One region of the Martelella sp. K41-7 genome, then DNA from elsewhere that is predicted to be linked to it. Evidence: riboswitches for the same ligand, from Rfam matches in the RefSeq annotation. Region 1 holds a riboswitch; each other region holds the start of a gene.
The links. A riboswitch is a leader RNA that binds a small molecule or an ion and turns the genes downstream of it on or off. The one in region 1 is predicted to bind thiamine pyrophosphate.
Positions count from the first base shown of each region.

Region 1 (5,993 bases):
GGCCACGGCTGGACCTATTCCGCACATCCGATCGGGGCCGCGGCCGGGGTTGCCAATCTGAAGCTGATCGATGAGCTGGGCCTGGTCAAGAACGCCGGCGAAACCGGCGCCTATTTCCGCGCCGCCATGAAGGATGCGCTCGGCAACCATGCCCATGTCGGCGATGTGCGCGGCGAAGGCATGCTGCTGGCCGTCGAATTTGTCAAGGACCGCGAGACCCGCACCTTCTTCGATCCGGAAGAAAAGGTCGGCTACAAGCTCGCCGCCGCGCTGCTGTCGGAGGGGGTTATCGCCCGCGCCATGCCGGAAGGCGATATTCTGGGTTACGCTCCGCCACTGTGCCTGACACGCGAAGAAGCCGACCAGATCGTTGCCGCCACCAAGAAGGCCGTAACCGCCGTTCTCGGCTGACACGACCTGACTTTGCCACACCCGGGCCTGTCCCGGGGTGGCTCAGTCAATGGTGCCCCAGCACATGCTGCACGAGACGCAACACAAGATGCAGCGTCAGAAGCATGATGCCGCCGATGAGCACGAGATGGGCGAGCGGGGCCAAAAGGCTGCCCTCGATATCGCCGGCGACATCGCGATAATGATAAAAGCCGAAACGTATGGTCAAGGTGGCAAGGCCGATCACCACCAGCACAAGGCCGAAGAGCTTCATGTTCCGATCTCCCTGAGGCTTGATAGCGCATTCTCGAGATCGATCTCTCGGGGCAGCCTGACGCCGCCCGTCATTAAAACTATACAAAAGACCGAAACGCGAAAGACGGCCACCAGCCGCCTTTCGGTATTTACGTATCTTCTATTTTGCTTTTGTGGCGATTTGAGGCCGAGGCTTTGTTATTCGCGCTGAAGCGAAACCGATATTTCGGACACCGCCGGCGCTGTGTCGATCAGCCCGTTTTCAGCCATGAAGGCCCCGAAGCGCTGGTAGCGGCCGGCATCGAAGGCCGCCGGGCTCTTGGCAAAGCGGGCGACAGTATCGGCGAAGGCCTGACGGTTCAGCTCATCATCGAGATCGGGATAGGCCTCTGCAAAAAGCCCCCATGCCTGTTGCGGGTGATTGGTGATGAAGATCGTCGCCCGTTCAACCGCGTCGAGAAAGCGTGGAAGGCGATCATCATCGAGAAGCGCGCCGCGGGTCACAAAGATCAACTCGTCATAGACCGGAACGCCGTTTTCCTCCGGGAAAAAGCGCGTCCCTCCTCACCTTCAATTGCCATCTGGGTCAGCTCGAAATTGCGAAACGCGCCGATTGTGGCGTCGACCTGACCGGAGAGAAGCGATTGGGTGAGCGCGAAATTGACGTTGACCAGTGTAATGTCATCCCGCGACAGTCCGGAGCTTTCAAGCATGGCGGAGACGACAGCTTCCTCGATCCCGGCAACGGAAAAGCCGATCTTCCTGCCCTTCAAATCAGACAGCGACTTTACCGGCCCGTCCGCCATCACTGTCAGCGTATTGAGCGGAGTGGACACCAGCGTGCCGAAACGCTTGATTTCGACGCCGGCGGCGTGGTCGAGATAGAGGTTCGGTTGATAATGAACGCCGATATCGGCACGGCCAGAAGCGACCATGCGCGGAACCATGGAAGGATCAGCCGGCGGCACGAGCTCCACATCGAGGCCTTCCTCTTCGAAGTATCCCTGCTGTTGCGCGATCACCATCGGTGCGTGATCGGGGTTCACATACCATTCGAGGATGACACTGAGTTTGTCGTTGGCGGCGGCAAGGCCGGGCAACATCGTCAGCGCCGCGGCAAGCGCGAGTTTCTTGAGCATTCTTTCCTCCGTGGAAAAAGTGTGCGGCCGTCTAGTGGTTTGGCGACCAGCGGGTGAAAAACGGGGCGGCGAGATCCACCGCCTTGCGAAACAGCACGGCCTCCACGGCCAGGATGAACATGGCAGCAAAGACAGTATCGGCCTGCATCCGGGCATTGGCCTGCACCATAACGAAGCCGAGACCACCGGCAGCGCCGACCCATTCGCCGACGACGGCGCCAAGCGGGGCAAGCGGAGCTGCTATACGAAGGCCGGAAAAAGCTGCGGCATGGCCAGAGGAAGCCTGATGAGAACGAGAAGTTGCCAGTGGCTGGCGCCATCGAGGCGGGCAGCCTTGACGATGGCGCTGTCGGTGCGGGCAAGCCCATCGGCGAAATTGGAAGCGACCGGGAAGAACACGATGATCGTCGTCATCACGATCTTGGAGGTGATGCCGAAGCCAAACCAGAGCACCAGCATGGGTGCGATGACGAAAACGGGAAAGGACTGCAGCACCACCAGCGCGGGCCAGACCAGCCGACCCAAGCGGGGAAAGCCCGCCAGCAGAAAGGCAGCACCGGCACCGAACAGCGCACCGACGGCAAAACCTGCAATGATCTCGCGCAGCGTGACGAGCGCTTCAGAAAACAGATAGGCATGGCCGGTCCACAGCTTTATGGCCACGGAAAGCGGGGCTGGCAGGATATAGCGCGGCAGCGCAAACACCGTGACCACCGCCTGCCAGACAAGGACAAGTGCACAAACCATCAGACAAAATTTGAAAACTGCAGACAGGCCTTGCTTCAAGTCCCCTCTCCCCGGCGTGGCCGGGCAGCGGACGTATCAAAACAGGCAGATTTTCTGGGCGTGTCGCTCAATACCAAACTCCGTTCCTACGCCGGCATGACCCGGATCAGGTTCAAGGGTTCGGCACGAAGCCATCTCAGCATCTTGGTCACAAGATCGCACCCCTCGGATGGCTTATCTATGCCTGCGCGGAGCGCCATGGTCAAGAGTGCAGGCACAATCCATGGTTGCCGAATCTGTGTCTGGATTGACTTCCCCGCCATTTTTCACCTTCAAGTTGTCGGGAAACAATGGCGATACGGATGATTTTCAGTTAGCGTTCATAAAATCACACTAAACGGTCAGTGGAAGATAACTGACCGGCGCGCCGAAAAACCGGCCGCCCCGACAATGCGGAGGAAACAATGCTTATCGCCATCGTCATCGTGGCGGCGCTTTTCGGCATGCTCTTTGGTTTCGACCAGGGCGTGATTTCCGGCGCCTTGCCGTTCATCAAACAGGATTTCACCATTACCCCCTTCATGGAGGGCGTGATCACCTCTGCCGTGCCGCTCGGCGCTGTCGCGGGCACCATCTTGGCGATGGTGACCACCGACCGCTACGGCCGAAAGCCGATGCTGATTCTCGGCGCAGTGATCTTTCTGTTCGGCTCGCTGTTTTCCGCGTTCGCCTTCAACCAGTATGTGCTGACACTGGCACGCCTTGTGATCGGCGTCGGCATCGGCGCATCTGCGATGACCGCTCCGATGTTTCTCGCGGAAGTCGCTCCGGCGCGTATTCGCGGCACGATCGTCTCGGCCTTCCAACTGATGATCACCATCGGCATCATGGTTTCCTATATGTCGGATGCGGCCTTTGGCGGCACCGGCGACTGGCGCTGGATGATCGGTGTCGGCGTGTTTCCGTCGATCATCGCCCTTGTCGGCATCCTGCTGTCGCCGGAAACGCCGCGCTGGCTGACGCTGAATTCGAACGCCGACAAGGCGCGCGACATCATCACGAAGCTGCAGCCTGAGGCGAGCGAAGAAGACGTCGACAAGATCATTACCGAGATCAAGGAAAGCGCCAAGGACGAGGAAGCCACTCCCGCCTGGAACACCTTCCTGAAGAAGGGCATCCTGCCGATCACCAGTTTCGCGATGATCGTGTTCGTGCTTCAGCAACTCTCGGGCATCAACGCGATCATCTATTACGCACCCGAAATCTTCAAGAACGCGGGCTTTTCCGGCACCACGACACAGCTTCTGGCAACGGTCGGCATCGGCGTCGTCAATGTGGCGCTGACCATCGTCGCCATGTATCTGGTGGAATCGATCGGACGACGCAAACTACTGATTTTTGGCTTCGTCGGCACCTCCGCCTCGATGGCGCTGGTCACCGTCGCGACCATGATGGACGTTGCCGCAACGCCTTATCTGGCATTGATCGGGATTTTCACCTTCATCGGCTTTTTCGCCGTCAGCCTCGGTCCGTTGCCCTGGCTCTACATGGCGGAGCTGTTTCCGCTTCGGCTGCGCCCGCGCGGCATGGCGCTGGCGTCTATTGCCAACTGGTTCTTCAACTTCGTCGTTGCCCTGCTGTTTCCTGAGCTTCTCGCAGGCATCGGGATCGTCGGAACCTTCGCGATCTTCACCACCTTCTGCGTGATCGGTGTTTTCTATGCGATTGCGGTGGCACCGGAGACCAAGGGCATCACGCTTGAGGAAATCGAGCAGCGCACTTTTGCTGCGGGCTGACAGGCACGCCCTGAAAGAGATCGAACGGCCCGCCGGAGACCCTCCTGCGGGCCGTTTTGCATGCAACCGCCAAAATGCCTAAGACTAATGGCTGCATTGCCGGTAATGGACAATTTGCGCCAATCAGGCGAAAACGGCGGTGGCATTGAAGCGGGAGGAGAATTCATGCACGACCACACGGTGCGCACCCACAAATCATCGGAAAACCTGAAACGGGAAGACCAGCTTGCCTGGAAGATCGCCACGGTCGCGGCTGATCGCGTGGCCCTCGACGACGACGTTGTGGAGATGATCGGCAACCGGATCATCGACAATGCCTCCGTGGCCGCCGCCTCCATCGCCCGCCGTCCGGCCATCAGTGCCAGAACACAGGCGACCGCCCACCCGTTTGCGCCGGGCGCGACAATCTTCGGCCTTGCCGCCGACAAGCGGTTTTCGCCGGAATGGGCGGCATGGGCCAATGGTGTGGCCGTGCGTGAGCTTGACTATCACGACACGTTTCTGGCTGCCGATTATTCCCATCCCGGCGACAATATTCCACCGGTTCTGGCCGTCGCCCAACATTGCGGGCTTTCCGGCGAGGCGCTCGCACGCGGCATTGCCACCGGCTATGAAATTCAGGTCGATCTGGTCAAGGGCATCTGCCTGCATGAGCACAAGATCGACCATATCGCCCATCTGGGACCATCGGCGGCTGCCGGCATCGGCACAGCACTGGGGCTTGATACCGAGACCATCTATCAGGCCGTTCAGCAGGCGCTGCATGTGACGACCACGACAAGGCAATCGCGCAAGGGCGAGATTTCGAGCTGGAAGGCCTATGCTCCGGCCTTTGCCGGCAAGATGGCGGTCGAGGCGGTTGACCGGGTGATGCGGGGCGAAGGCGCACCATCGCCGGCATGGGAGGGCGAAGACGGCTTCATCGCTTACCTTCTTTCCGGCCCGACTGCGGAATACACCGTGCCGCTGCCGGAAAAGGGCGAAGCCAAGCGCGCGATCATGGACACCTATACCAAGGAGCATTCGGCTGAATATCAAAGCCAGGCGCTGATCGACCTTGCTCGCCGCATGGGGCCGAAGATCGGCGACCTTTCGAAGGTGAAGTCGATCCTGATCGAGACCAGCCACCACACCCATTACGTGATCGGCACCGGCGCCAACGACCCGCAGAAGATGGACCCGAATGCGAGCCGCGAAACGCTCGACCACTCGATCATGTATATCTTTGCGGTCGCACTGGAAGATGGCGGCTGGCACCATGAGCGCTCCTATGCGCCCGAGCGCGCCAAACAACCCGAAACGGTGGCGCTGTGGCACAAGGTCACCACGGCGGAAAATCCGGAATGGACGCGGCGCTACCACAGCCACGACCCAGCGGAGAAAGCCTTCGGTGGCCATGTGATCGTCACCATGGAAGACGGCACGATCATCGAGGACCAGCTTGCCATTGCCGATGCAAACCCGCTCGGAACCCGTCCGTTTGCCCGGCCGGACTATGTGAAGAAATTCCGCATGCTGGCCGATGGCGTGATTGCCATGGATGAGCAGGACCGCTTCCTTTCGACCGTGGAGCGGCTGATGTCACTGGCGCCTGATGAGCTTGCCGGACTGAATTTTGCCGTGTCGCCGGACAAGCTCGGTGCGCAGGCAAAGACAGGGATATTCGACTGGAGATGAGATCGTGGTG
Region 1 covers NZ_CM147867.1:3,447,051-3,453,043, forward strand. Annotated here, with positions in the region: gene AC0L7L_RS16445 (aminotransferase) at 1-411, shown strand, start outside; gene AC0L7L_RS16450 (hypothetical protein) at 458-664, opposite strand; partial or broken gene AC0L7L_RS16455 (ABC transporter substrate-binding protein) at 844-1,784, opposite strand; partial or broken gene AC0L7L_RS16460 (ABC transporter permease) at 1,816-2,531, opposite strand; TPP riboswitch at 2,637-2,746, opposite strand; gene AC0L7L_RS16465 (sugar porter family MFS transporter) at 2,975-4,306, shown strand; gene AC0L7L_RS16470 (MmgE/PrpD family protein) at 4,472-5,983, shown strand.

Region 2 (5,993 bases), 460 kb from region 1:
GGACAGACCATAGGGCCGCAGCAGCAGGAACCAGCCGGTTCCAAGGACGATCGGCGGCACCAGAAGCACAAGCGAGCCCATCGCTGACATCGAACCGGCAGCCCCGCGTTCAAATGCACCCGGCTGTTTCAGCGTATTGATCGTATGGGTGGCGCTGATGAAGGAGAATGCGACGGCAAGCGATACCAGTGCTGCCGAAAAGGCGATCGAAAGACTGGTGGCCGTCGCCCGCAGAAACACCGGCTCGGTGAGCAATCCGAGAAGGTCGGCGCTGACGCCTTTCATGACGATAACCGCCAGCGGCAGGATCAGCCAAACGACGAAAAGCGCAATCAGCATGGCATCGACCCCGCGCGACAGGCGGTGGGCGGCGTCGGGCCGGCGATTGAGGTCGCTGCTTGCGCTGATGCCGGGATCGCCTGCCCGTGGCAGCAAGGCGAGGGCGGCAAGCACCAGCGCCGTCACGAAAATCTGGATACCCGAAAGGGCAACGGCGCGGGCCGGGTCGAAATCAAACCGAAGCGCCTGATAGATCGCAACCTCGATCGTGGTTGCCGCCGGGCCGCCACCAAGGATCAGCACCAGCGTGAACGAGGTGGCGCACAGCATGAAGACGAGGCCGGCAACGCCCGGGATGAGTGGCGCGATCACAGGCCATTCCACGAAGCGGAAAACGGTGCGCTGCGGCATCGACAGCATTGCGGCCGTCTTGAAATATTCCTGCGGCACGCGTTCGAGCCCTGCCAGAAACAGGCGGGCGGCCAGCGGCAGGTTGAAATAGACATGCGCAATCAAGATGCCCTGCAGCCCGTAGATCTGCAGCGGGCGGCCGAGTTCTGCCAAAGCCAGCGTATCGTTGAACAGGCCCTGACGTCCCCAGATGCCGATAATGCCGAGCGCGCCGATCAGCACCGGAAGTCCGAGCGGTACGGCCATCAGCCTGACGATCCAGATCCGGCCGGGAAAATGCGGCCGCCGTGCCATGGCGAGTGCCACGGGTATGGCGAAAACCACAGAAAACAATGTGGACAGAAATGCCTGGTAGAGCGTGAAGCGCAGGATGCGCCAGACATAGGGCTCGTTCAAAACATGCGCGGCATCGGCAAGCCGGCCGAAACCGGACAGCGCGAAAACCGCAACGGCGATGAAGCCGATGACGGCGGCCAACGAAAGGATGCCGGCGTAAAAGCTCCGGCGGAACTCTGCCGTGGTCAAATACAAGATCGTTTTCCCGAGGCGCTCACCGCGCGCTCATGGCGTTCAGCCACTCATCAATCCAGGCCCGCCGGTTCTCGGCCACGACATCAGGGGCAAACTGCAGCGTCTTGTCCGGCGTTACCGCGTTCAGAAAGGCGTCCGGCAGCGGCTCGGAGGTGGCGGCAACCGGCATCATCCAGTTGTGGGTCGGGATCGCATCCTGAAAACCGGGGGTGAGTATGAATGCGAGGAAGGATTTTGCAAGCGCCGGGTCGTCCGCCATCTCCGTCATGCCGGCGACCTCGATCTGGATATAGAGCCCGTCTTCGAAATCAATGGCCTTGTAGCGCTCTGTCTCCTCGGCGATCTGGTGATAGGCCGGAGAGGTTGTGTAGGACAGCACCATCGGCGCCTCGCCGCTGGTGAACAGGCCGTAGGCTTCCGACCAGCCGGGCGCGACCGTCAGGATACGGTCGGAAAGCACTTCCCACTTCTCCGCAGCCGCGTCGCCATAAACCGCCTTCATCCACAACAGCATGCCGAGGCCCGGCGTCGATGTGCGCGGATCCTCGATCACAATCTTTTCGTCTTTCGGTCCGTTGATCAGTTCATCAAGCGTTTTCGGCGGTGAGGAAATACTCTCGCTGTCATAGACGATGTCGAAATAGCCGTAGTCGAAGGGCACGAACACGTCGTCTTCAAACCCGCCTGGAATGTCGAGATTTTCGGTGGAAATGCCGGGTGCGACAAAAAGACCCGTCTGTTTCGCTTCGTGGATCAGATTGTTGTCGAGCCCGAGCACAATGTCGGCCGGGCTTGACTGGCCCTCAAGTTTCAGCCGGTTGAGAAGGGCGACGCCGTCTTCCGCGCCGACAAATTTGACGGTGCAGTCGCATTCGGCCTCGAAAGCCTGGCTGACCAGCGGACCCGGGCCCCATTCGGTGTTGAAGCTTTCATAGGTGTAGATGGTCAGCACCTTGCTGTCTTCGGCCTGCGCGCCGCCTGCGGCCAGCACAGCCAGCGCTGCAATCGAAATCGGAAGATGATAACCGGGCATGACGCCTCCTTGGTGCGGTCTCAATCAACAAGGGAAAAGGGCGTCGGGTCGTCCACGCGTCTAATCCCTCCGCCGGTGTTAGCCGGATCAGGTTCTTCGGGTTGGTCTTGCCTCTCAGCGGACGACGCATTGGCGTTTTCCGCACCCCGTTAGAGCACTTCAACACCTATCCCGGGCTTATCGGGAATTCAAGAGCCGGTCCCTGATTTGAAAATACAGGTGAAAGCCACTAGGTAAGAGGCACATCCGGATCTCTGGATGTGCCCGCCAGTCGTCATGCAGGAAAGTGTGTCGGCTCAATCCTCTGTGGCGCGCCCGGCTATCGGGCCCGCGCTTCAGGAAAGAGAAACGGCGCGCTGGCGCTGGCCCGGGCTTTGACCGGTGCTGTGCTGTCGCGCTCAGTGTTCAAGGAAGGAGCACACGAAATGACAGAAGCAAAGAGCGGGGACACCGTTCGTATTCACTATACCGGAACGCTGAATGATGGTTCGACTTTCGATCTCGTCCGAAGGCCGCCAGCCGCTTGAATTCACCGTCGGGGCTGGACAGATCATCCCGGGACTTGACCGCGAGATTGCAGGCATGAATGTCGGCGACAGCCGCGATGTCCAGGTGCCCTCCACCGAAGCCTATGGGCCGCATGACCCGCAGAAGGTTCAGGTCGTGCCGCGTTCGGCCATGCCGTCCGAGGTTGAGGTCGAGCCCGGCATGCAGCTTCAGGCTCGTACGCCCGAAGGCGAGACCGTGCCGCTGATCGTGACCAAGGTCGAAGAAGAGCAGGTCACCGTCGATGCCAATCATCCGCTCGCCGGACAAGATCTGAATTTCGCCGTGGAACTGGTCGAAATTGTAAAGGCTGCCTGACGAAAGACAGCTGTTGGCGGCGCTGCCGCTATCTTGACGCCGATTGCGTGACATTCGAGAATGTTGCAGTGCGAAGACGGTAAAATGCCATGATCTTGCCATTCTTTGGTTGGATGGCTGCCTTTTACTGGGGCTGGAATGCAACGCGGCGTTCCAGCCCCTTTTGCATACGCGCGCAAGCGCGCTGGGCGTGTGATGCACAGATGCTTGCGTCTTTTTGCGTGTCAGGGGAACAGTGTGGGCGTTGCGCCGTTTCGAAATCGTCTGTTCCTGAAATACGGAGGGTCTGGCGGTGCCTTGCGTTTCGTGTTTTATGCAATCGCAGCGGGAGGCGGCGTCGTTTTTGCTGCCATGCAAACTTTTGGGAAACGTCTTTTTAATCGGCGGGCATTTATATGAAGAGAAGATCCTTTCTGGCGCACACGGCGGTGGGCGCTCTGACCATTTCCGGCCTTGGCGGCCGGTCCTATGCTCAGGAAGCTGCCGTGGAACCGGGCAAGATTCCGGACCAGAATGTGGCGGTCGAGGCTCAGGAACCGCGGCCCGACGCCTTTACCTTCGATAAGTTGACGGCTCAGATGCGGGCTAAAGCCGGCGAACCCTATCAGGAGCCGGCCCAGAGCATTCCCGAACCGTTCAGCAGCCTCCATTACGATGATTATCGCGCGATCCGGTATGATCCCAACAAGGCGATATGGCGCGACCAGTCGAATTTCCAGCTACAGGCATTTGCGCTCGGCTGGCTGTTCAAGACGCCGGTCGATATCTACGAAGTTGCCGGTGGCGACGCAGAAAAACTGGTGTTTTCGACCGATGATTTCATCTATCGCGCACCGCTTGATGTGGAGCAGTTCAAGAACATAGGCCTGCCAGGAGTGGCCGGGTTCCGCATCAACTATCCTTTGAACCGCCCTGATGTCAGTGACGAACTGATCTCGTTTCTCGGGTCCTCCTACTTCCGTGCGCTCGGACAGGACAATCTCTATGGCTTGTCCGCCCGGGGGCTTGCCGTCAACACGGCCACAGGAGAGGGAGAGGAGTTTCCGCGCTTCTCGGCCTTCTATATTGTCCGGCCGGGTTCAAGCACACAGGAGATCACGGTTTTTGCAGCACTTGACGGCCCGAGTGTGACCGGGGCCTACCGTTTCGTCATCACGCCCGGCAAGAATACCCGCATGGAAGTGACCGCGCGATTGTTCTTCCGGAACGATATCGCCCGTCTCGGCGTTGCGCCGATGACTTCGATGTTCCTGTTCGGTCCGGCCAACCATCACGCCTTCGATGACTACCGGGAACGCGTTCATGACAGCGAAGGGCTGAAGATCGTGCGCGCCGATGGAACGGAATTGTGGCGCAGCCTGCACAATGCCAAAAAACTTGCGAATTCGTTCTTTACCGAGGCCGACCCCCGCGCCTTTGGTCTTTATCAGCGCCACCGCGCCTTTGATGACTATCAGGATGCCGAAGCCCATTATGAGCGGCGCCCTTCGCTTCTGGTCGAGCCGCTCGACAATTGGGGCAAGGGTTCAATTTCGCTTGTCGAAATACCGACCGACAAGGAGGTCAACGACAATATCGTTTGCTTCTGGCAGCCCGAGGCTCCGGCGAAGGCGGGTGGCTCGGCAGAGTTCCGCTATCGGCTGACATGGGGCTCGATCGAGGAAGACCGTACGCGCCTGGCCCGCGTCGTTGATATTCGCAGCGGCGAGGGTGGTGTTTCGGGCACGCAAACCGATGACGATATCCGCAAGCTGGTCGTCGATTTCGCTGGCGGTCCGCTGGATGATTTTGGTGCCGGTTCGGAACTGAAGGAACGTCTCCACGTTACCAATGGAGAGATTGTTCACTCGACTGTGTCAACGATCCGCGGCCAGGGCATCTGGCGGCTGGCAATCGATGTGCGCCCTGCAGGCGATGCGCCCGTTGAGCTTGTGGGGGCACTGACAGACGGCAGTCGAGATCTGAGTGAGGTCTGGCTCTATCAATGGAGAAAAGGTGATGATCAACCAAACTGAGCCGAAGACGGACTTTAGCCGTTTTCTCCCGGCCACAGCGCCGCTTCCCATGCCCGATCAGCTGATCGAGCGGCCCCGCCGCAGCCGGAGCTTGATCATGTCGATCCTCGCCCCGGTGTTCGGTTTACAGCGCATTCGTTTGCCGCGTTTCTAGGCCCACGGCTGATCCCGGCCCTGGGATTTTCCGGGGTGTGACCGGTTTCGGCAGGTAAAGCAGGAAGCAGTGATGCTCACTTTCAGGCGAACCATTTCCATTCTTTTTGCAGCGTTGGTGGCAATGGTCGCCTCGCGTCTTGCTATGGATGTGTTTTTTGCCGATGGCGTGGACTGGGTTGACTTTGCCCGGATCGCTCTTTGTGCGTCAACAGCCGCCTGGATTGCATGGGGTGCCGTTCTTGCGATCGGTGGGCTTTTCGGTGCTGCAATCAAAACGCCGCCGCGCTCTTCACTGTCTGACAGTGGACAGTCGGCGCGGGCGGCGATCCTGATTCCGGTTTACAACGAAGATCCGCGCGCCACGTTCTCGTCTGCCCTGGCCATGGCCGAGAGCCTGGCCCTGACCCCCCATGCCGCGCTGTTTGACATAGCGATCCTCTCCGATACGCGCGATCCAGACGTGGCCGCGGAGGAGGAGAAATGGTTCCTGCGTCTGCATGCTGAGGTTCCCGCCCCGATCGCGGTTTTCTATCGCCGACGAAGCGATAATTCCGGCAAGAAAGCCGGTAATATTGGCGATTTCGTGCGGCGCCACGGCGGCCGCTACCCCTATATGTTGATCCTTGACGCCGACAGCCTCATGGAAGGCGAGACCATTGTCGAGATGCTGCGCCGGATGGAAGCCGAACCCAGATTGGGCCTTC
Region 2 covers NZ_CM147867.1:3,908,231-3,914,223, forward strand. Annotated here, with positions in the region: gene thiP (thiamine/thiamine pyrophosphate ABC transporter permease) at 1-1,221, opposite strand, end outside; gene thiB (thiamine ABC transporter substrate binding subunit) at 1,241-2,254, opposite strand; TPP riboswitch at 2,302-2,413, opposite strand; partial or broken gene AC0L7L_RS18570 (FKBP-type peptidyl-prolyl cis-trans isomerase) at 2,680-3,118, shown strand; gene AC0L7L_RS18575 (OpgD/OpgG family glucan biosynthesis protein) at 3,514-5,133, shown strand; partial or broken gene mdoH (glucans biosynthesis glucosyltransferase MdoH) at 5,351-5,993, shown strand, end outside.
Region 2: linked by a shared signal. The riboswitch ahead of thiB (thiamine ABC transporter substrate binding subunit) and the one ahead of AC0L7L_RS16460 (ABC transporter permease) in region 1 are both predicted to bind thiamine pyrophosphate.

Region 3 (5,993 bases), 600 kb from region 1:
AAAGCCGATCCGGCGGTATCCGGCTGCATGAAGCCCGTCCAATATGGTGCGCGTGGCAAGGGCGAGGTCGCTTGAAACACAGTCGAAGCGCTGCGCCTCGGGCACGAAATCCGCAAACACAAGGTGGCGGCTGTTTTCCTCGAGAAATTCAATCTCGTGGGGGCGGTGCTTGCCGATCGCGATCACCCCGGTCATGCCTTGCAAAAGCGCCGCCTCGCTCTCCAGATCGCTGTGGAAGACCTTGACGATCTCGGTGCCATACGCCTGGCAGTGGCGTTCGATGCCGAGACGCACGCCGATGTAATAGGGGTCGATCAGTTCCTCGTCGCGGTCGAGAAAGTGGACCGTGGCTAGGCGCGGCATAGGCTGCGTCCGCTTGGCTGTGCGCAGCGGTCCGGTCTTTGCGCGAAGCCGGTTGCGCGGTGTGGCGTAGTTGAGCGCCTCGGCGGTTTCGATGATCGCCTTGCGCTTGACCTCGGAAACCGAAAGCGTCGGATCATAGTTGAGAACACGCGAAACCGTGCCGGTCGAAACACCGACCGCTTTGGCAATTTCCCGCAGTGTAACCATGTGCATGCGCCTCAAAAATGAAAGTGGGGTAAATTTTTACCAATTCGGCGGCGCCTGCAAGCCTTTCTTGTCCGTCGCCCGATTTAACTGTTCTCAACTGTCTCGATCAGCTCCATCCCGCCGACAGCCGGGGCGAATTCTGTCCAGACCCCTTTGGCCCCCGCCCGCCAGGCTTCCATGTCTTCAGGCTGGAAAATTTCTCCGCCGTTTTCGCGTGCAGTTTCCATCGCCGCAGTCTCGTCCTCGACGATCAGTGCGTTGAAATAGAGTGCAGCCTCGGTCGAAATTTCGTTCAGCACGGCCTGGGTTTCGGTGTCGAGCCCGTTCCAGAACCCTTGCGCGAAATAGATCACGCCGGAGGCGCGGATGTGACCGGTCTCGGTCAGGCAGGGCACGACCTCGTAGAGCTTGAAGCCGGCATAGGCGGATTTGGTCAGGTCCATGGCATCCGCGACCCCTGTTGCAAGCGCGTTGTAAGTCTCGGTGATCGGAATGCCGACGGGGACCGCGCCGAAGGCGCTCCAGAGCCCGGTGTGAAGCGGGCTGTTGATGACCCTGATGGTGACGCCTTCGAGCTGCTCAGGCCGTGTTACCGGCGTCTTGGCCAGAAGATGGCGGGCACCGTAATCGATGAAGCCACCGACGACGAAGCGTTCATCGGCAAGCTGCGCCTTCAGCCCGGCGCCGACAGGCCCGGTGACGACGCGCCGCAGGTGTTCAGGGCTTCGGAACAGGAACGGCAGGTCGAGGATTTGCAGTTGCGGCACCCAGGACGATAACGCGGAGACGGTAGACAGGCTCGCCTGCACCGAGCCGAGACGGATGCTGTCGGCGACCTGTTTTTCGCCACCGAGCGCGCCGTTGGTGACGATGTTGAAGCGGAAGCGGCCGGGCAGCCGCTCCTCGGCCTTTTCGGCAAACAAGCGCCAGATCTTGGTCTCGGGCTTGTCCTCGCCCAGAAGGGAGGCGACCGTCACCGTGGTCTGGGCGTGGGCGGGGCGGGCGATATAGGGGGCGGACAGAACCGCCAGTGTTCCGGCTTTCAGAAATCGACGGCGATTGAGGGTCTGCATGGGGTCTCCTCTCAGATCAACAGAATGTAGGTGCAAAGGATGGCGATGGCGGCGAGCAGGGCCGTGAGATAGGGTATGACGGCGCGAAACAGCGCAGCTTGAGGAATTTCCGTCACGCCCGCGACCACGAGAACCAGCATGCCGACAGGCGGGGTCAGCCCGCCGATCATCAGTGTGGTGACGATGATCACCCCGAAGGCGGTCGGGTCGAGCCCGGCGTCGATTGCAAGCGGCAGCAGCAAAGGCCCGAGAAGCAGGATCGCCGCGCCGATATCAAGCACCAGCCCGGCGCCGAGCAGCACGAAAACAGCAAGAGCGAGAACCGCGACGGGAGACCCGCCGAACGCCGCGGCAGCCGACGAAATCATGCCGGCCACCCCGTCGACAGCAAGCTGGAAGGCAAAGGGGCCGGCCGAGCCGATGAGCAGACCGATAGCGGCGGCTTCAGCGGCCGTCTGCCGGAACACCGAAAACAGGGAGCATCGGCGTGTTTTCGAAAAGCCTGCCAGCGCCAGCGTGTAGATCGCGGCAAGAGCGGCCGCCTCGGTGGTGGTGACGATGCCGACGCGGATGCCGACAACCACAATGACACCGAGCCCGAAGGCCGGAACGGCAGCAAGGAAGGCGTGCCCTCGCTCGCCCGAGCAGGCCCGCTGGCCACCCGGCTGGTTGCGGGTTGTCAGGTGAATGGCGATGCTGAGGGCGACTGCCATTAAAAGGCCTGCGAACAGCCCGCCGACAAGCAGCTTGCCGACCGAAAGATCGGTCGCGGTCGCAAGGATCAGGAAGGCAATCGAGGGCGGTATGATGTTATCGAGGACCGAGGCGGCGGCGATGATTGCGCCTGCGCGGGCAGGCGGATAGCCATGGCGCACCAGTTCCGGATGAAAGGTCGTGGCGGAGAACACTGCATTGGCAACCGACGAGCCGGAAGCGCCGGAAAACAGCGTGCCAGTGGCCAGCACCGTCTGCGCCAGCCCGCCGCGCCGGTGGCCGACAAGCGCGGCGGCAAAGGCGACGAGTTGTTTTGCCGCGCCCGAGGCCGAAAGGGCCGCACCCGTCAGCAGGAAAAACGGAATGGCAAGCAGCAGGAAATGCGACATGCTGGAAACGGCGGTTGTGACAATCGTTTCGGTCGCGAGGTTGCCGCCGAACGGCATGGCGATCATTGCGGCAGCCAGAAAGGCATGGGCAAGCGGTGCCGCTGTTATGAGGCCGACGGCCGCTGCAATCGCGATCGCAGCGCTCGGCGGCAGCGCGGTGGTTACCGTTAAGCGCAGGCAGGTGAGGTAGATGGCGGTTGCGAGGATTGCCGAAGCTGCAAGCGATAATGCCTTCTGTTCGCTGATGCGGCGAAGGATGAGGACCATCATGAGCAGGCCGCCGCCTGCACCGATCACGGCAAAGCGTAGCCATTCGGGAAGCCCGAGCGTCGGCGATGTGCCGCCGATCAGAGCCACGACGCGGCTGCTGCCGAAAATCAGCACAAGCGCTGCCAAAAGACTGACGGCATCAGCGATGATCCGGGCCGCTTTTGCGACAACCGGCCTGAAGGGAAGATCAAGCCGCATCGACAGCGGCCCGGAAAGGGCAAGCGGTGCGGCCAATGCGATCAGCGCCACATTCAGCCATATGCCGAGATCTTCCGTCCCGATCAACCCTGTGTGAAACAGATATCTGAGAACGACACTTGTGAGCACGACGGCCAGCATGACCGCCAGCACGGCGGCGGCAATCAACCCGAGTGCCGCCTCCAGCCGCTTGGCGAGCCGGGCAGCCTTTGTATGCATTGTTGCCGGAGTGCTTGTCATTGCTGCCGGTTGGCGATCGCGGTGTCGATGGCCCAGCGAAAGTCGCGGGTTGCGGCGGCGACATCAGGCGCGTGAAAAATTGCTGAAATAGCCGCGATACCGTCGGCCCCTTCGGCAATCAGTTGCGCAACGTTTTCAAGCTTGATCCCGGCGATGGCGCCGACCGGCAGGTCGGGACGCGCGCTCTTGAGACCGCGCCGAAGCGCGCTGAAGCCGCGCATGCCGACCGGTGGATCGAGATTGATCTTGGAGAGTGTTTGATAGACGCCGCCGATGCAGGCGTAATTGACCGGGGCGGATGAGGCTTTGGCGCCGTCGGAGGCATTCTTGACGGTCAGGCCGATGATCGCGTCCGGCCCGAGCAGCCGCCGCGCGGTTTCCGGCTCCATGTCGTCGGCACCCAGATGCACGCCGTCGGCGCAGGACGCAAGGGCGACATCAACCCGGTCGTTGACGACAAAGGGAATGCCGGTCGGTGCCAGCGCCTTGCGGATCTCGATGGCCCGCTCGATCATCTGACGGGTCTTGGCGTATTTGTCGCGATACTGGATCAGCGTCGCACCGTTTTCGGCAGCAAGCCGGGCAAGCTCCGACAGCGGTGCGGTTTCAACGAGCCCGGCATCAACCAGCGCGTTCAGACGATAATCGACGGCTCTCATGGCCGCATCCCGCAAGCTGGCTTCTTGCAGATCCGGCGAATTTCCAACGACATATGACGACCTCCATGACATTGCGGAGACCGGATCAGGCTTGGAAACGAAAAGAAGGGAGGTGACCGATTTTTCCGTTCCTACGCCGGTATGACCCGGATCAGGTTCAAGGGTCCGGCTCGTTGCCATCTCAGCATCGCATGATGCTCCCCTCGGAATTTGCATGACTTTGTCGGGCTTTCGGCCCTCTGTCAACCGGCTTCAGACAGCGCCGAACGCTGCTACCTCGAAGCTGGCCAGATCGTCCAATACCGTGGCTGCCCCTGCAGCAAGAAGCCGCTCTGCATGGAGCGGTCTGATACCCTCCAGATGGCCGCCACCGACGAAACCGACGACGCGCATATCCGCGCGGCCGGCGGCAATAACACCGGCAATCGAATCCTCGAGCACCACGCAATTGCCGGCGCCCTTGCCGAGCTTTTCCGCTGCGTAGAGGAAGACGTCAGGCGCGGGCTTGCCGTTTTCAACCGAGTCGGCGCTGAAGGCGCGGCCTTCGAAGCGGTCGGCAAAGCCGATACAGTCGAGCGCGACGCCAAGTCGTTTGTAGGAACCGCCGGACGCGATGCAGTAGCTGATGCCGGCGGCATCCAGCCGGTCGAGCATTTCGCGGGAACCGGCCACCGGCTGAAGTTCGTGCGCATAGCGCTCAAACAGCCTTTCATACCATTCCTTCTGGAAATCGGGATCGATCGGCTGGCCCGTCCTGTCTTCGACAAAGGCGATGATCTGCCTGATCGAGGACCCGAGAAAAGTCTCGACCAGCGTATCCCAGTCGATGACGATGCCGTATTTCTCAAGCGAGGTCCTGAGTTCGGCAAGCGCGATGATCTCGCTGTTGGCAAGCACGCCGTCGAAATCGAAGATGACTGTTTTGTTCATGGGGCCCTCGCCAGAATAAGTTCAGCGGTGATATCGTCGGTAATCAGCGTGGTGACAAGTCCGCCATGGATTGCGGCGATAATAACATCGACCTTGTGGACACCAGTTGCAGCAAGCACTCGTTCCGGAACATTTTCAAGCGCTTCGAGCCCGATGCTGACGGCGCAACGGTTCACAACATGGTCGATTTCCCGGCCGTCGCGATCAATGAAATAGCCGACGATATCGCCGACCGCGCCTTTTTCGGAAAGTTCTGCCGATGTGACATTGGCAGGCAGGGCCGTGGTCATCAGCACGGATTTGTCGGAAAGGTCGCCTGCAGCCAGCACGGCCAGATCGAGTTTTTCAAGCTTTTCCAGATGCGCGTTGAAAACCAGGTTGGAAAGGAAGCCTTCCCTGTTTGTTCCGGGAGAAAGATAAACCGGGGCTGCGAACAGCGAATACTGGGCACCGAGCCGATCAGCAACGCCTACGGTGAGGCCGAAGGCGTTGAAGGGTGCGCCCTGGGCCGTGCCGCCGATCATCGAGACGATTTCAACCTTCGGGAGCTGCATCCGGGGCAGGTACGTCATCGCGTTTTTGAGCGTCATGCCCCAGGAAACGCCGATCAGACGCCAGCGCTCCTCGTGCAGGCCCTTAGCAAGATAGTTCGCAAGAGCCGCACCGGCGGTAATCTGGTCATCGTGATTGTCTGGATTGGCCGGCGCCACGATGGCATCCGCAAGGCCGAAGCGGGTTTTCAGCTCCTCCTGCTGGCGGAAGCGGATGACATGCGGCGACTGGATGTCGACGCGCACCAATCCGCTGGCGCGCGCGGCCCTGATCGCCTGGTTGACGCGCAACCGGGTTACGCCCATCAGCACCGCCACGTCGGACTGGGTCATCTCATTGATGAAATAATGCCAGCAGACCTCAGCCAGAAATGCATCGGTTTCCGCAGTCACTTCACT
Region 3 covers NZ_CM147867.1:4,044,307-4,050,299, forward strand. Annotated here, with positions in the region: gene AC0L7L_RS19240 (LacI family DNA-binding transcriptional regulator) at 1-570, opposite strand, end outside; gene AC0L7L_RS19245 (TRAP transporter substrate-binding protein) at 654-1,643, opposite strand; gene AC0L7L_RS19250 (TRAP transporter large permease subunit) at 1,655-3,454, opposite strand; gene thiE (thiamine phosphate synthase) at 3,451-4,113, opposite strand; TPP riboswitch at 4,225-4,327, opposite strand; gene AC0L7L_RS19260 (HAD family hydrolase) at 4,366-5,043, opposite strand; gene AC0L7L_RS19265 (sugar-binding transcriptional regulator) at 5,040-5,993, opposite strand, start outside.
Region 3: linked by a shared signal. The riboswitch ahead of thiE (thiamine phosphate synthase) and the one ahead of AC0L7L_RS16460 (ABC transporter permease) in region 1 are both predicted to bind thiamine pyrophosphate.

Region 4 (5,993 bases), on a different replicon from region 1:
GCCAGATCGCGGACCGTCCGCTTTCCGACTGGGCCGGCGACTGGCAGTCGGTCTATCCCTATCTTCAGGACGGAACACTCGACCCGGTGATGAAGCACAAGGCCGAGACCGGCAGCATGACCGTCGAGGAATACAAGGCTTACTACGACACCGGTTACAAGACCGATGTCGAGCGCATCACCATCGATGGCCACGAAGTCACCTTCTATGAAGATGGCGAGGCGGTTGAAGGTCGCTACAAAAGCGACGGCTATGAAGTCCTGACCTATGCCAAGGGCAACAGGGGCGTCCGGTTCATCTTCGAAAAGAGCGAGGGCGACGAGGCCGCGCCGCAATTCATCCAGTTCTCCGACCACCGGATCGCGCGGGCAGACGCCGATCACTATCACCTCTACTGGGGTGACGACCGTGCGGCCCTTCTGGAAGAATTGACAAACTGGCCGACCTACTACCCGTCATCGCTCGACAGCGACCAGATCGCCGACGAGATGCTGACCCACTGAGCTAGACGTAGCGCTTCAAAGAACGGGTGTCCGGCTTCACGGCTGGACGCCCTTTTCACGTTTCTTCCGAGGATCAAGTACAAGTAGATGCGCGTAAACGGTGCCATCATCGCCGTTTGCAGCGAGAAGACACTAGGTTCAGGACCTATTAAATCACTTGCGGCGTTCTCTTCGTTTTGATTCATTGGGCTCGAATGGAGAACCGCAATGAGTGATTTGCCGCTGCTGTCGCAGGCGCAGATGCGCCGGATCGAGCCCTATTTCCCACTGTCTCACGGTGTGCCTCGTGTTGATGACCGGCTGATCGTGAGCGGCATTGTCTTTGTCTTGCGCAATGGTTTGCGATGGCGCGATGCGCCGAAGGAATATGGACCGCACAAGACGATCTATAATCGCTTCATCCGCTGGAGCAGGCTTGGTGTGTTCAACAGGATTTTCGCTGAGTTGGCGGCCGAATGCGGTGAGCCGGAACAGTTGATGATCGACGCTACGCATTTGAAAGCACATCGCACCGCAGCCAGTCTGCTAAAAAAGGGGATGTTCCCAGACGTATCGGGCGCACCAAAGGCGGCTTGAACTCCAAGCTGCATGCGGTTTGCGATGGCCATGGCCGGCCACTGATCATGCTGTTGAGCGAAGGGCAGACGAGCGACTACAAAGGTGCTGCCCGAATGATAGAGGCCTTTCCCAAAGCAAAGACGGTACTGGCCGACAAAGGCTACGATGCCGACTGGTTTCGAGAGGCCTTGGCGCAGCGCAAAATCAAGGCCTGCATTCCATCGAGGGCGAACAGAAAGGTCCCAATAGCGCATGACCGCAAGCTCTACCAAAAGCGCCATAAAATCGAGAACATGTTTGGCAGGCTCAAGGACTGGCGCCGAATTCACACCCGATACGACCGTTGTGCACACACTTTCTTCTCAAGCATATGCATCGCTGCTGCCGTTATCTTCTGGCTTTGATTTTAACGAGTCCTGAGCCTAACGAAAAAGTCAAAAATGCCGGGAGTGCGCGAAGCAAAGCACCGGGCGAATAAGCTTGATCCGGTTTTTGATTGCCCGGTGCGCCAAAAAAATAGAAAGCTATATTCCCTCCACCAAGGCTGGCGTTGACAAGCGCGTCTATTCGGCGCAATTTTGGCGCGCTCACCCGGGGGTCCCGACAAGGGGCTGAGATACTGCTGGCTGTCGCAGCGCAGTGACCCGATGAACCTGATCCAGTTCACACTGGCGTAGGGATGGTGCATCGGCTGCGCGGGATCAAGCCCGCTATTCCTATCGGATGCAATGCGCGGCCTCCTCCATTCGACGTCGAACTGGGTCTCCAACGCCAAGAGCTATGGAGGCTCCGACCGATGAAAGACTTATCCCCAACCGTCACCACAGGTCCGCTGCCGGCGTCCCGCCGCGTCTGGCAAAAGGGCGTGCTCTATCCTGATATCCGCGTGCCCTTGCGCGAAATCGATGTGCACCCCAGTGCGGGTGAGCCACCCGTAACCGTCTATGACAGTTCCGGCCCTTATACCGATCCGGATGCCAAACCCTCCATCGAGGGCGGGCTGCCGCGCCTGCGAGAGGGCTGGGTCGCCGCGCGAAAGGATACCCGGACCTATGACGGCCGCCATGTGAAACCCGAGGACAACGGCTTTGCCGAGGGTATGCGGCTGGTGCCGGAATTTCCAGTGCGTCATCGGCCGCGCCGGGCGACGGGAGACTGCGCCGTGACCCAAATGGCCTATGCCCGCGCCGGGGTCGTGACGCCAGAGATGGAGTTTGTCGCCATCCGCGAGAATCTGGGTCGCAGGGCGGCGAAAGACGCGCTTGCACTCGATGGCGAGGATTTCGGCGCCGAAATTCCGGATTTCATCACGCCCGAATTCGTAAGGGACGAGGTGGCGAAGGGCCGGGCGATCATCCCTGCCAACATCAATCATCCCGAGGCCGAGCCGATGGCGATCGGGCGGAATTTCCTGGTGAAGATCAACGCCAATATCGGCAATTCCGCCGTGACCTCCTCAATGGCCGAGGAAGTGGAGAAGATGGTTTGGGCCACGCGCTGGGGCGCAGATACGGTGATGGACCTTTCCACCGGGCGCAACATTCACAACATCCGCGACTGGATCATCCGCAATTCGCCTGTTCCGATCGGAACCGTGCCGCTCTATCAGGCTTTGGAAAAAGTCGGCGGCATTGCCGAAGATCTCTCCTGGGAGGTCTATCGCGACACGCTGGTCGAACAGGCAGAACAGGGGGTGGACTATTTCACCATCCATGCGGGGGTGCGCCTGCACATGATTCCGATGACGGTGGGGCGGGTGACGGGGATCGTCAGCCGTGGCGGGTCGATCATGGCCAAGTGGTGTCTCCATCATCACCGTGAGAGCTTTCTTTACGATCATTTCAACGAGATCTGCGACATCGCCCGCGCCTATGACGTGTCCTTCAGCCTCGGCGACGGATTGCGTCCCGGTTCAATTGCCGATGCCAATGACGAAGCGCAGTTCGCCGAGTTGAAAACGCTTGGAGAACTGACGCAGATCGCATGGGCGAAAGACTGCCAGGTGATGATCGAGGGCCCCGGCCACGTGCCGATGCACAAGATCAAGGCCAATATGGACAAGCAGCTTGAGACCTGCGGCGAGGCGCCGTTCTACACGCTCGGGCCGCTCACCACGGATATCGCGCCGGGTTACGACCACATAACCAGTGGCATCGGAGCGGCGATGATCGGATGGTTCGGCACGGCGATGCTCTGCTACGTGACGCCCAAGGAACATCTCGGCCTGCCGGATCGTGATGATGTCAAGACCGGCGTCATCACCTACAAAATTGCGGCTCACGCCGCCGATCTCGCCAAGGGCCACCCAGCCGCGCGGATACGTGACGACGCTTTGTCGCGTGCGCGCTTCGAGTTCCGCTGGGAAGACCAGTTCAACCTGTCGCTTGACCCGGAGACCGCCCGCTCCATGCATGACGAAACGTTGCCCAAGGAGGCGCACAAGACCGCCCATTTCTGCTCGATGTGCGGGCCCAAGTTCTGCTCGATGCGGATCTCCCACGACATCCGCGCCGAGGCCCAGAAGGTCGGGATGGCGAGGATGGCGGAGAAATTCCGAGAGGGCGGGGCACTCTACGTTCCATTGAACAGCGAAGAGGAGGCCTGACATGCCGCAACGGGCATCCGGGATGCGGCAATCCACCGACCTGTCTGTCTATCTGGTTCTCGATCCCGGCCTTTGTGCCGGGATCGAGATGGTCGAGACCGCGCGCCGCGCGGTGGCGGGCGGGGCAACTACGGCGCAACTTCGCAACAAGACGGGCGGCAGAGCGGCCACTGGCAGGATCAGGCTGCTTGGGGTGAGAGGCCCACCGAGGATTGTTTGCCGGGCGACCCGAAAATCCGTAGCCGCGAACCTTCGGCAAAGAGGTGACTGATATGGCCGAGCGTGACGGTAACTTCGAACGGGCCATCGCCGCCAACTGGTCTTTGCCACCGCGCAATGCCGTCGACAATGCCTATGCTTCGCCCCTCCGAGGTCACGCACCAAAGTCGCAGATGCCCGCCTCGGCGAGCAGCAGCGCCGAAGGCTTCCAGTGCGGGCCGATCTCGGCGTGGTAGCGCATGATGTCGCGGGCCACTTGCTCAAGGCCGGTTTCGCGGGCAAAGCACATCGGGCCGCCGCGCGTGCGGGGAAAGCCGTAGCCGTTGACGAAGATGACATCGAGATCACTGATGCGCTGGGCAATGCCTTCCTCGACGATCTGATAGCCGGTATTGACCAATTGCCACATACAGCGGCGCAGGATCTCGTCATCGCTGACCTTGCGCCGCGTAATCCCCTTTTCCGCAGAAACTGCCTTGACCAGAGCCTCGACCTCCGGGTCCGGCACGCCGCGCCGTGCGCCCGCCTCGTAGAGGTACCAGCCCTTGCCGGATTTCTGCCCGAGACGGCCAGCTTCAAACAGGCGGTCGGCGGTGGTGAACGGGTAGGGGGTCTGAGGCCCGCGGGACTGACGGATATTGTAACCGATATCGAGACCGGCAAGGTCCATCACCGCCAGCGGCCCCATGGCCAGCCCCCAGCGGGTCATGACCGCATCGATCTGCCAGGGCAGGGCGCCCTCCTCGATCAGGATCTGGGCCTCGCGATTGAAGTTGATGAACATGCGATTGCCGGCAAAGCCGTCGCACACACCGACCAGAACGCTGTGCTTTCCAAGCTTCCGGCCAATTGCCATAGCGGTCGCGATCACGTCCGGCGCGGTCTTTTCCGCCTGTACGACCTCCAGAAGCTTCATGATGTGGGCCGGGCTGAAGAAATGCAGGCCGATGACATCTTGCGGACGCGCCGTTGCGGCTGCAATGCGATTAACATCAAGCGTGGAAGTATTGGTGGCAAGGATCGCACCCGGTTTGCAGACCCTGTCGAGAGCGCCAAAGACGGCGCATTTCACCTCCATGGATTCGAACACGGCCTCGATCGCCAGATCGACGGAGGCGAGGCTTTCGAGTGCGATCGTGCCCGTAATCAGCGCCATCCGCGCGGCTAGGTCATCTTCGGAAATCCGGCCCTTGTCGCGTGATGCCTCATAAGTCTTGCGGATGGCGGCAAGGCCCGCATCCAGCCTGTCCTCAGCTTCTTCCACGAGGGTGACGGAGAGGCCGGCATCGGCAAAGCACATGGCGATGCTGCGGCCCATCGTGCCGGCGCCGATGACGCCGACGGAGGAGACGGTGCGTTGCGGTGTGTCCTTCGGCAGGTCGGCAATCTTGCGCGCCTCGCGCTCGGTGAAGAACAGATGCCGCATGGCGCGCGCTTCCGGCGTGGCATTGAGGATCTGGAATGTATCGCGTTCCCATGCAAGCGCTTCATCGATGGGCGTGTCATAGGCCTTGCGCACGGCTTCAAGCGCCGTTTTCTCCGCCGGCGCACCCCTGCTACGGCGCAGATACTCTTCGGCAACCGCGTCAAGTGCATCCGGCGATCCAGTCATGACAAGATCCCGGACCCGGCGGCGCGGCAGTCCGTCGGCAACCGATTTTTCAAGGCGGGCGAGCGCGTCTTCCTCGTTTTCGGCAACGAGTTCGGCGATGCCAAGTGCCACGGCTTCCTCGGCTGCGATCGCCTTGCCGGTGAGAATGAGTTCCAGCGCCTTCGGCCCGCCCGCCAGCCGCGGAAGCTTTTGCGTGCCGCCGGCGCCCGGGATATTGCCGAGCTTGATTTCCGGGAAGGAGAATTTCGCACCCGGCAGGGCGTAGATATAGTCGCAACCCAGCACCAGTTCGAAGCCGCCGCCGAAGGCGATGCCGTTTACGATTGCAATTACGGTCTTTTTGCCTTCCTCCAGCATGGTGATCAGTTCGGTCAGGTAGGGATGTTTGCGGCCGGTGTTGAATTCGGTGATATCAGCGCCGCCGGAAAACACCCGGCCCGAGGCCGTGAGCACGGTAGCGGCGATCTCCGGATCGGCATCGAAGGCGCGATGGGCC
Region 4 covers NZ_JBVVRV010000002.1:155,391-161,383, forward strand. Annotated here, with positions in the region: gene AC0L7L_RS21165 (ZinT/AdcA family metal-binding protein) at 1-503, shown strand, start outside; one part of gene AC0L7L_RS21170 (IS5 family transposase) at 711-1,044, shown strand; one part of gene AC0L7L_RS21170 (IS5 family transposase) at 1,044-1,465, shown strand; TPP riboswitch at 1,644-1,759, shown strand; gene thiC (phosphomethylpyrimidine synthase ThiC) at 1,858-3,666, shown strand; partial or broken gene AC0L7L_RS21180 (thiamine phosphate synthase) at 3,689-3,844, shown strand; gene AC0L7L_RS21185 (3-hydroxyacyl-CoA dehydrogenase NAD-binding domain-containing protein) at 4,040-5,993, opposite strand, start outside.
Region 4: linked by a shared signal. The riboswitch ahead of thiC (phosphomethylpyrimidine synthase ThiC) and the one ahead of AC0L7L_RS16460 (ABC transporter permease) in region 1 are both predicted to bind thiamine pyrophosphate.